2 regions of the Streptomyces sp. NPDC046465 genome follow, and region 1 is predicted to be linked to the other one. Evidence: riboswitches for the same ligand, from Rfam matches in the RefSeq annotation. Region 1 holds a riboswitch; the other holds the start of a gene.

The links. Region 1 has a riboswitch for cyclic di-AMP ahead of ABZ953_RS37720 (M23 family metallopeptidase). Riboswitches for the same ligand answer to the same signal wherever they lie in the genome.
Positions count from the first base shown of each region.
Region 2: another riboswitch for cyclic di-AMP. It lies ahead of ABZ953_RS34475 (LysM peptidoglycan-binding domain-containing protein); the one in region 1 lies ahead of ABZ953_RS37720 (M23 family metallopeptidase).

Region 1 is NZ_JBEYZK010000044.1:7,094-12,218, forward strand. It holds gene ABZ953_RS37705 (GNAT family N-acetyltransferase) at 1-485, opposite strand, end outside; gene ABZ953_RS37710 (HPr family phosphocarrier protein) at 640-921, shown strand; gene ABZ953_RS37715 (GntR family transcriptional regulator) at 1,096-1,788, opposite strand; gene ABZ953_RS37720 (M23 family metallopeptidase) at 1,985-2,788, opposite strand; cyclic di-AMP (ydaO/yuaA leader) riboswitch at 2,801-2,964, opposite strand; gene ABZ953_RS37725 (pitrilysin family protein) at 3,161-4,543, opposite strand; gene ABZ953_RS37730 (pitrilysin family protein) at 4,540-5,125, opposite strand, start outside.
Region 2 is NZ_JBEYZK010000030.1:57,581-62,705, reverse strand. It holds gene ABZ953_RS34490 (helix-turn-helix domain-containing protein) at 1-451, opposite strand, end outside; gene ABZ953_RS34485 (sigma-70 family RNA polymerase sigma factor) at 714-1,298, opposite strand; gene ABZ953_RS34480 (hypothetical protein) at 1,279-1,527, opposite strand; cyclic di-AMP (ydaO/yuaA leader) riboswitch at 2,156-2,310, shown strand; gene ABZ953_RS34475 (LysM peptidoglycan-binding domain-containing protein) at 2,315-3,079, shown strand; partial or broken gene ABZ953_RS34470 (alpha/beta hydrolase) at 3,133-3,781, opposite strand; partial or broken gene ABZ953_RS34465 (AraC family transcriptional regulator) at 3,793-4,327, shown strand; gene ABZ953_RS34460 (HNH endonuclease family protein) at 4,726-5,125, shown strand, end outside.

The DNA of each region.
Region 1 (5,125 bases):
ATCATCTTGGTGTTGGCGGGCAGCACCTCGGCCGCGAACCGGCGGATGCCGCGCTCCCTGGCGACGGCCGCGATGTGTTCCAGGAGCGTGGAGGCGACGCCCCTGCCCTGGTGGGCGTCCTGCACGAGAAAGGCGACCTCGGCCTCGTCGGCCGGGGCGCCGGCGGCCATGCCGCGCTCGTCGATGCGGTCGAAGCGCACGGTGGCGATGAACTCGCCGCCCACCGTGGCCGCGAGCCCCACCCGGTCCACCTGGTCGTGGTGGGTGAAACGGTGCACGTCCTTGGCGGAGAGCCGCGGGTAGGGCGCGAAGAAGCGGTAGTACTTCGACTCGTCCGACACCTGTTCGTAGAAGCTGACCAGGCGGTCCGCGTCCTCGGCCGTGATCGGCCTGATCCGGGCGGTACCTCCGTCGCGCAGCACCACATCGGCTTCCCAGTGGGCGGGATAGTCGTGCCGATCCTGCTGATCCGACGCGGTCTGCATGGGGCCAGGGTACGGGTCGCGCGGCCGCCGGGGCCGGGGCAGGCTAGGTCGCGTCGAAGGCGAACGGGAGCGGACGTATGTCCGACGGGAGCACCCGTAACGGCATGCGACAATGGTCTAGACAAGTGTGAGACATCTGGAAGGGCAGCAACACATGGCTGAGCGCCGCGTCAACGTCGGCTGGGCCGAGGGCCTTCACGCCCGACCCGCCTCCATCTTCGTCCGCGCGGCCACGGCCGCCGGTGTGCCCGTGACGATCGCCAAGGCCGACGGCAACCCGGTCAACGCCGCTTCGATGCTCGCGGTGCTCGGCCTGGGCGCCCAGGGCGGCGAGGAGATCGTGCTCGCCTCCGACGCCGAGGGTGCGGACGCCGCCCTCGACCGTCTGGCGAAGCTGGTCTCGGAGGGGCTCGAGGAGCTCCCGGAGACGGTCTAGGACACATTCCTGGAAACACGTCGAGGGGGTCACCCGGAATTCCGGGTGACCCCCTCGACGTTTGCCTGCGCATAATTGAAGGTGCAAGGCACACGCGGCGCACAGCACAAATGGCGGCAAGCGCAGCACAAATGAGGGCCGGGAAATACCTTCCCTTTGTATACGGCGTCTCCGTTAATTCTGGAGGCTCACCGTGTTGACGCCATGTTGCGAATCGCTCACCCGGCCGCGGCCGGGCCGCCGGACATGACGCGGCCGGTACGCGGCCGTCGCCCGCGCGGCGTGCGCTGCGGTGAGCGCCCTGGCCCGCTCCGCGTTCCCGCGGGCCACCGCGTCGACGATCGCCGCGTGTTCCGCCCAGGAGTCGGCAGGCGCCGCCGGGCTGTCGACGACGTACATCCAGGCGGCCTTGTGGCGCAGTTGGACGAGCAGGGCGCTCAGGCCGGGGCTGCCGGACGCCTGGGCGAGCGTCTCGTGGAACCAGCCGCCCAGGGGCCGCAGATCCTCCCCCCGCCCGCTCCTGGCGCGCTCCTGGCCCAGCCTGACCAGTCCGCGCAGGACCTTGAGGTGTGCGTCCGTACGGCGCTGCGCGGCGCGCGCCGCGGCGAGCGGTTCGAGCAGCGTGCGGACCTCCAGGAGATCCGCGGCCTCCTGCTCCGTGGGTTCGGCGACGCACGCGCCCGCGTGCCTGCGGGTGACGACGAAACCCTCGGCCTCCAGGGTGCGCAGGGCCTCGCGCACGGGGACGCGGGAGACGCCGTACCGGCGCGCGAGAACTTCCTCGGCGAGCCGGCCGCCCCTTTCGTGCACGCCGGCGACGATGTCGTCCCGAATGGCCGTGCATACCGAATGCGCGGGAACACGCATGACCCGGACCTCCGCCTTCATCCCCGCATAACGCGGTCGACCGACGTTCGTTCCGTGACTCTATTGCAGAGCGCGGAAATTTCCGACAGCGGGCCAAAATTCATGGATACCTTTTGGACAATGCTGGAGGCAACGGCGAAAGCCCCGGCTCGCCAGGAGCCGGGGCTTTCGGTGGAGTGCTGCTGGGCCGCGCGCGTCAGACGTTGATGCCGTGCCCGCGGAGGTACGCGATCGGGTCGATGTCCGAGCCGTACTCCTCGCCGGTGCGGGCCTCGAAGTGGAGGTGCGGACCGCTGGAGTTGCCGGTGGAGCCGGAGAGGCCGATCTGCTGCCCGGGGGTGACCGTCTGGCCGACGGTGACGCCGAGGGACGACATGTGGCCGTACTGGGTGTACGTGCCGTCGTTCATCTTGATGACCACGTTGTTGCCGTAGGCCCCGCCCCAGCCGGCCTCGACGACGGTGCCGGAGCCGACCGCGTGGACGGAGGTGCCCGAGGCCGCGTGGAAGTCGATGCCGGTGTGGCTGCCGGAGGACCACATGGCGCCTCCGGTCTGGTAACCCGTGGAGACGTAGGAGCCGTCGACCGGGGCGACGTAGGTGTTCAGGCGCTTGCGCTCGGCCGCGCGGGCGGCGCGCTCCTTGGCCTCGCGCTCCTTCTTGGCCTTCGCCTTGGCCTCGGCCTCGGCCTTGCGCTTCTCTTCCGCGGCCTTCTTCTTGGCGGCCTCTTCGGCCTTCTTCGCCGCAGCGGCGTCGTCGGCGGCCTGGCGCTGGGCGGCGGCCTGGGCGCCGATGTTCTCGGCAAGCGAGTCGCCGACGGATATCGCCTGGGTGAGGCCGGTGTGTTCCACGGCCGCTTCGTCGGCGGCGGCGAGCGCCGGGGCGGCAAGGCCTCCGATGACACCGGTGGTGGTGAGCGCCGCGACACCCGCGACGTTCGCGGTGGTCCGCGTGAGGCGGCTCGGACGACGGTGCTTCCCGGTGGCACGGGTGAACGCCATGTGGCGGGTGATCCTTTCCTTCCCTCTCGCCTACCGGGTTAGCTGACGGGTTCGGAGCAGGAAGGTCTCCTACGGGTTCCTCGCCTCAACGGCAAGGTGCCCGATTCACCCCAGGGGACATGTGGGTCCCCGGCTCCCCTGGCTCGCGCCGTACGGGGACTCGGCGATGACTGTCCGGTGCCGCGGATGCGGCGTACTGCGCGACGAACAGCCGGACCGACGCTAAACGGGGCGTCTTTCGTTCGACAAACAGAACTCGACTTTTGTAGCGCACGCCACAGGGCAGACAGGCAACCTCCATAGTAATTCGGACATATGAGGACCCCAGCGGCCGAAGTGGCCACTGGGGTCCCGATATGTCCTGACTGTCACTCAGCCCGTGACCACACTCACGTCACCGATACCGAGCGCCCTGACGGGCTCCTCGATCTGTGCGGCGTCCCCGACGAGGACCGTCACCAGGCGGTCCTCCGGGAAGGCGTTCACGACGGCGGCAGTGGCCTCCACGGTGCCGGTGGCGGCCAGCTGCCGGTACAGCTGCGCCTGGAAGTCGTCCGGCAGGTTCTGCTCGACCTGGTCGGCGAGAGTGGCCGCTACGGAGGCTGCCATCTCGTACTTGAGAGGGGCCACGCCCACCAGGTTCTGCACGGCCACATCACGCTCGGCGTCGGTCAGGCCCTCGGCGGCGAGGGTGCGCAGGACCTTCCACAGGTCGTCGAGCGCGGGACCCGTGGTCGGGGTGTCCACGGAGCCGCTGATGGCGAGCATCGCGGCGCCCGTGCCGTCCGGCGCCGAGCGCAGCACCTGGCTGAACGCCCGCACTCCGTAGGTGTAGCCCTTCTCCTCCCGCAGGACGCGGTCGAGGCGGGAGGTGAGGGTGCCGCCCAGGCAGTACGTGCCGAGGACCTGGGCCGGCCAGACGCGGTCGTGCCGGTCGGCGCCCACGCGGCCGATCAGCAGCTGCGTCTGGACCGCTCCGGGGCGGTCCACGATGACGACGCGGCCGCGGTCGTCGGCGGTCACCTGCGGCACCGGGCGCGGTTCGCCCGCGGACCCGGTCCAGGCGCCGACGGTGTCCGCGAGGACGGCGTCCAGGTCGGTGCCGGTCAGGTCGCCGACGACGACCAGGGTGGCCGTGGCGGGCCGGACGTGCTTCTCGTAGAAGGCACGCACCGCCGCCGAGTCGATGGCCGTGACCGTCTCCTCGGTGCCCTGGCGCGGCCGGGACATGCGCGAGGCGGCCGGGAAGAGCTGCCTGGAGAGCTCCTTGGCGGCGCGGCGCCCCGGGTTGGCCGCCTCGTGCGGGAGCTCGTCCAGGCGGTTGCGTACGAGCCGTTCGATCTCGCTGTCCGCGAAGGCGGGGGCCCGCAGGGCGTCGGCGAGCAGGCCGAGCGCCTTGGGGAGCCTGGAGACCGGGACCTCCAGGGAGACCCGCACGCCCGGGTGGTCGGCGTGCGCGTCGAGCGTCGCGCCGCAGCGGTCGAGCTCGGCGGCGAACTCCTCGGCGGAGTGCTTGTCGGTGCCCTCGTTGAAGGCCCGCGCCATGATCGTGGCGACGCCGTCGAGGCCCTCGGGCTCGGCGTCCAGCGGCGCTTCGAGGTGGATCTCGACGGCGACGACCTGCTGGCCCGGACGGTGGCACCGCAGCACGGTGAGGCCGTTGGGCAGCGTGCCGCGCTCGGGCGCCGGGAAGGCCCAGGGCTTGGCCGTGCCGCCCTGGGGCTGTGGATGGAACTGCATCGCGGCCTCGGTCACTTCGCCGCCTCCTCTTCCTCGGCGTCCTCAGCGTTCTCAGCGTTCTCGACGGCTTCTTCGTCCTCGTCGGCGACGGTCACGGGTTCGTACACGAGCACCGCGCGGTTGTCCGGGCGCAGACGGGCCTTGGCGGCCTCCTGGACCTCTGCCGCGCTGACGTCGAGGACGCGCTGCACGGCGGTGAGGGCGAGCTGTGGGTCACCGAACAGGACGGCGTACCGGCACAGTTCGTCGGCGCGGCCCGAGACCGTGCCGAGCCGGTCGAGCCACTCACGCTCCAACTGCGCCTGGGCGCGCTCCATCTCCTCCGGAGTGGGGCCCTCCGCGGCGAAGCGGGCCAGTTCCTCGTCGACGGCGGCCTCGATGACGGGGACCTCGACGTCGCCGGACGTCTTGACGTCCAGCCAGCCGAGCGAGGGCGCCCCGGCGAGGCGCAGCAGGCCGAACCCGGCGGCGACCGCGGTGCGGTCACGGCGCACGAGGCGGTTGTAGAGCCGGGAGGACTCGCCGCTGCCGAGGACGGTGAGGGCGATGTCGGCCGCGTCGCACGCGCGCGTGCCGTCCTCCGGGAGGCGGTAGGCG
Region 2 (5,125 bases), on a different contig from region 1:
CCAACGTCGGCGCGTACATCCAGTGCGTGGTGGCCGGCCGCCCGTCCAGCAGCCCGGCGGCCGCCAGCACGAAGGCCCCAGTGCACAGGCCGACGATGCGCGCCCCTTCTTCGTGCGCGCGCCGCAGGGCGTCCAGTGCCTCCTTCGGCGGGGGCGAGGTGATGGACCGCCAGGCGGGCACCACCACGGTTCCGGCCCGCGCAATGGCCTCCAGGCCGTAGGGGGCGCTGAGTTCGAGCCCGCCGGTGCTGCGCAGCGGGCCCTCTTCGCCCGCGCACACCAGCAGGCGGTACCGGGGGACCCCCGCGTCCTCACGGTCAATTCCGAACACGGAGAGCGGAATCGAGCTCTCGAAAATGGGACCGCCGCTGAACAGCAGCACGGCGACGACCTCCCGTCGACGTCGCCCGGCGAGCCTCCGTACGCCTTCCGACGCGGCCGAAGGCCCCAACCGGCCACCCGACCGGCCGCCCGCCCAGTCACCCGGCCGATCATGCGTCTGGTCTTGCGGCCGCTCGTACGATCGGTCGTGCGGCCGAGGGCCAGGACCCGGGCCAGGGCCAGGACCCGGGCCAGGAACATGACCCAAGCGCGCCCGGATCCGCTCCAGACCCGCCTCGCTGTCAAAGGTCTCTTCGAGCGCCTGCCCCACCGCACCTTCGGTGGCCTCAAGTGCCCTGGTCAAAGTCTCGTCGCCGGTCACATCCGGTTCATCACGCATCGCTCGTCTCCCCGCTCACGACAGCCAGCCGACTGCGGGCCTGGTGAATCAGGTTGCGTACTGTGCTGCTGGTGACTCCCATGTCTTGGGCCGCCTCGTCGGTCGAACATCCCGCGATGTGCACGAGGACCAGAGCCTGCCGCTGACGCTCCGAGAGCTCTCCGATGGCTTCCAGGAGGTTACGGAACGTCTCTCTCACCGCCACTTGGTCCTCGACCGGCATCGCACCGCCGTCCCGGTCCGTCTCCTCCCCCAGTGGGACCGTCTCGACCCCGCGTCGATATACCGACATCGCGTGCCGGACCGCGGTCTTGACGAGCCAGCCCTGCCAGTTCCTGATCTCCTCTGCTCCTGGCTTGCGCAGGTGTTCCCCCGCTTGCACGAAAGCATGCTGGCAACCTTCCCAGCCGTCGTGGCTGTTCCCCGCGGCAGCCACAGTCGCTTTACGGAGCACCACTTTGCCGTACCTCCGGAAGAGGGTCTCGACCCGCACTACACACGCGTCGCTCCACCCGTCCGAGTAGTCGTCCGAGTACCCGTCAGCAGCAGGCGGTCGCTCACCGGTATCGCTCGTCACCGACACCAGCCCTTCCGGCCGCGGGGACGGTGATCTCCCACTCGCTCATCGCCCTCCCCTGAGCATCCTGCGTTCTGAAACGGACCCGCGTCCCGCCGGGTGACAGGCGCAGCACGGCAACGACCGCAGCCCAACGGGCCCGCTCCCGCACTCGGTACGCAAGCGCGGCCGCCATCGTGCCCAGGACCGGCACGTACGTGAGGGCCATCAGCCACACATTGTCACCCACGGCGCTCGACTCCTCCATCGTCGACGACAACTCCTTCTGCCCGATAGAGAGTTGAGAGCCCCGAAACGTCTAGGAACCCGAGCCGACACCTAATCCGTACCCGCATCCGTACCCGCTCAGCCCGCCCGGGACGCGAGGCCAAGTGGCGCGCGCCGTCACCACGGCTCGTCATCACGGCTCGTCATCACGGCTCAACCAGAAGCTGCCAGAACCAGCCAGGCCTAGTCATACGACCGACCACAAGCCTGCGTGACGCGGGGCGGAATCATCCAGCTTTTCGATCAGCCATAGGGCGGGCCCGACCAGGCCGACACGACCGGTGAAATGTCCGCTCTGGAATGAAAAGTGGCCTGCGTGCTCCAGGTAATTTCGACCCACACCCCATCCGGTGAAATGAGTCACATCGTCCGTTCAGGCTCACAGAGGCGGCTTGAAGCTCATTCCCGTTCCGCCCAAAGCGAGTTGGGTCTATTCGATCAAAGGCGCCGGGGTCGGCTCGATTGCCCGGAACCACTTCGGCACATTCCTCCTCACAATTTTGGCCTTGTTCCGTTCTGACTTTCTCGTCTAACGTCACCGCCAATCCGGATGGAACGCCGAATCCTGCCGCTGTCCGGAAACCCACTCAACCACTCACTCACTTACGCACGGCAGGAGCGGGGAACCCAGGTAAGCCGCCGATCCGGATTCCGGAACGGCTCGGGGTGAAGTCGCCATATCGGTGCGACCGGACATCTCCCGTCCGAACCCGACAGCTCACCTCGCAGGCGACGGAGAGGAATTCGTCATGCCTGCAAAGGGAAAGCACCGCCGCCCCAAGTCCAACTCGCTCAGCCGGGGCATCGCCGCCGCAGGCGCGGGCGGGACGGTGCTCGTCCTCCCGGTGCTCGGCGCGACCACCGCCGACGCGGCGCAGGCCGACTCGGCCGCCAAGCCCGCCGCGGCCCCCGCGACCTACGTGGTCGCCGCAGGCGACTCCCTCTCCAGGATCGCCCAGGAGCACTCCCTGACCGGCGGCTGGAAGAAGCTGTACCAGGACAACCGCGGCGTCCTCGGCGGCGACCCGAGACTGATCCACCCGGGCCTCAAGCTCACCCTCGGCCAGACGGGCGCGGCCGAGCCCGCCCAGAAGCCGACCGCCTCCAACGCGTCCGCCGAGCGGGCGGACCGCTCCGAGCGCCAGGACGACCTCGCCGCCGAGCCCGCCGCTCCCCCGGCGCAGAAGTCCTACACGGACGACCTCGACGGATGGATCAACGAATCGCTCGACATCCTGGCCCAGCACGGCATCCCGGGCTCGTACGAGGGCATCCACCGCAACATCATGCGCGAGTCCTCAGGCAACCCCCTGGCCACCAACGACTGGGACTCCAACGCTGCCGCCGGGACCCCTTCCAAGGGGCTCCTGCAAGTCATCGGCCCCACCTTCGCCGCCTACCACGTGCCCGGCACGTCGACGGACAGCTTCGACCCGGTCGCCAACATCACCGCCGCCTGCAACTACGCGGCCGACCGGTACGGCTCGATCGACAACGTGGACGGACCGTACTGACCTCCCGCTCTCCTGCGGCGAGGTGTGCGGCGCGGCGTGCGGCGCCGCACCGGTCAGGCCACCGGTGCGAAGGCCGTGATCGCCCCGACGAGGTCGGCCGGAGCCTCCAGCGGGATCAGATGACCCGTGTTCGGGATCACCGTGAACTCGGCCCCGAAGAGGTAGGGCAGCAGATTGGCGAGGAGCACGTCGACGGGCTCGACGCGGTCCCTCTCTCCGGCGACGACGAGGTCGGGGACGCCGATCATGCGGGTGTGCTCGGTGATGTCCTCCGCGATGCCGCGCAGCGTCCACTCCGTCCGGGCGGCATCGGTGCGAGTACGCGAATCGGTCGAGACCCGCGCCTTGATCGATTCGGGTAGTTCGGTCGCGGTGGGGATGTCGTCCCGCGCGCCGGCGACGGAGTCGTCGGAGTCGTAGGCGTGGGAAAGGCCCTCCGGGTACGCGGGAGTGATCCCCTCGGCGGGCTTCGCAGGACCGGAGCCGACGAGGACGATCCCGCGGAGGCGGGCGAGCCGGGTCGCCGCGGTCAGCTGCGCGACCTTGCCGCCCATGGAGTGTCCGACGAGTAAGTAGTCGCTGATGCCCAACGTCGGCGATCACGGCGAGTGTGTCGTCCGTGAGCCTGCGGAGCGTGTACGGACCGGGCAGCCCGGCTGAGCGGCTCCACCCGCGAAAGTCGACAGTGAGTACGTCGCGGCCTCTGCCGAGGCATCGGCGTGACTGGCCACCCTACGGTGGAAACCGGACACGTGACCGCGATCCGGCAGACGATCTATCAGCCCGTCGGGCGCGGTGCCGCCGCTGTCGAGACGAGGACGTTCGGCCGCCTTCGCGAACTGAACGACGACGGCACGCGACGCGCCGACTTCCACGTCCTGGCCATCGTCGACGTCGGCCACAGCTCCGTCACGGTGGCCTTCCTCTGCCACCCCTTCAAGGAGCGGACCGTGGTCTGAGTCGCTCCAGGCGCGGTGCACCAATGGGACGACATCGCCGATGTGGCCGGGCACGTCATGCTGTTCGTCCCGACCGCGCCCGTCACCCACTCCGCCCGAGAACTCGCCGCGGCCCCCGACCTGCTGACGCGGTGGAGCATCGGCGACGCCGACCGGCCGTTCGTCGACACCGCGCGGAACCATCTCCTCCTAGAAGCACCCCCCACCCGGAGACGCGTCGACGGAGTCGACGGAACTGCCCGAGATTCTGCTCTCCGCACTCATCGCCCGGCTCCGACCGCCGTCGTCGCACGGTGCGGCTTTCCCGCGTCCAACTTTTCGGTGTCCTTCCGAAAGGCGACAGGCATGCGGCCGGGCGCTGGCAGACAGCGGAGGTCACGCGGCGTTCCCCTCGTTCGGCGGGATTTCCCCAACTGTAAGAACTCCACTAACCGCAGAAACCGGGAACCGGCAACCAGCAACCAGGGAACCTCAAGAAACTACACGTTGCCCCTTACCAACGCCCCGTCAGAGCTATTCCCCCTCAAAGCACTTGCATTTCTACCGGCGGCCCGCGCGCCCACGCTCTCGAAGTGAACGCCCCCGCCCACCGGGCGCAACGTTTCTGCGGTGAATCGATTCCTCCACTCGGATCAGGCGCCGCCAGGCGTCCGGGACGTACCGCCGATGGCCGCCCAGCCTGGCTGAGTGATCAAGAACTTCATCCGTGGCTTCGCCGCGCTCAGCCTGTCCCTGACCCCTCTCCTCGCGCCGACACCGGCACCGGCACAGACCGCTCCCCCGTCCCTCCCCACGGCCGCTCCCACCGAGACCACCACACTGGCCGATGCCGTGCACCGCATCCCCGCCTCCGACGAGCGCCGCGAGGGCTATGCCCGCGCCGCGTTCAAGCACTGGAACGCCGGTGCGAAGAAGTCCGACGGCTGCAACACCCGCGCCGAGGTGCTGATCGCCGAGGCCAGCGAGGAGCCGTCCGTCGGCGCGGGCTGCAGGATCACGGGTGGTGAGTGGCTCTCGTACTACGACAACCAAGAGGTCGAAAACGCCCGCAAGCTCGCCATCGACCACATGGTTCCGCTCGCCGAGG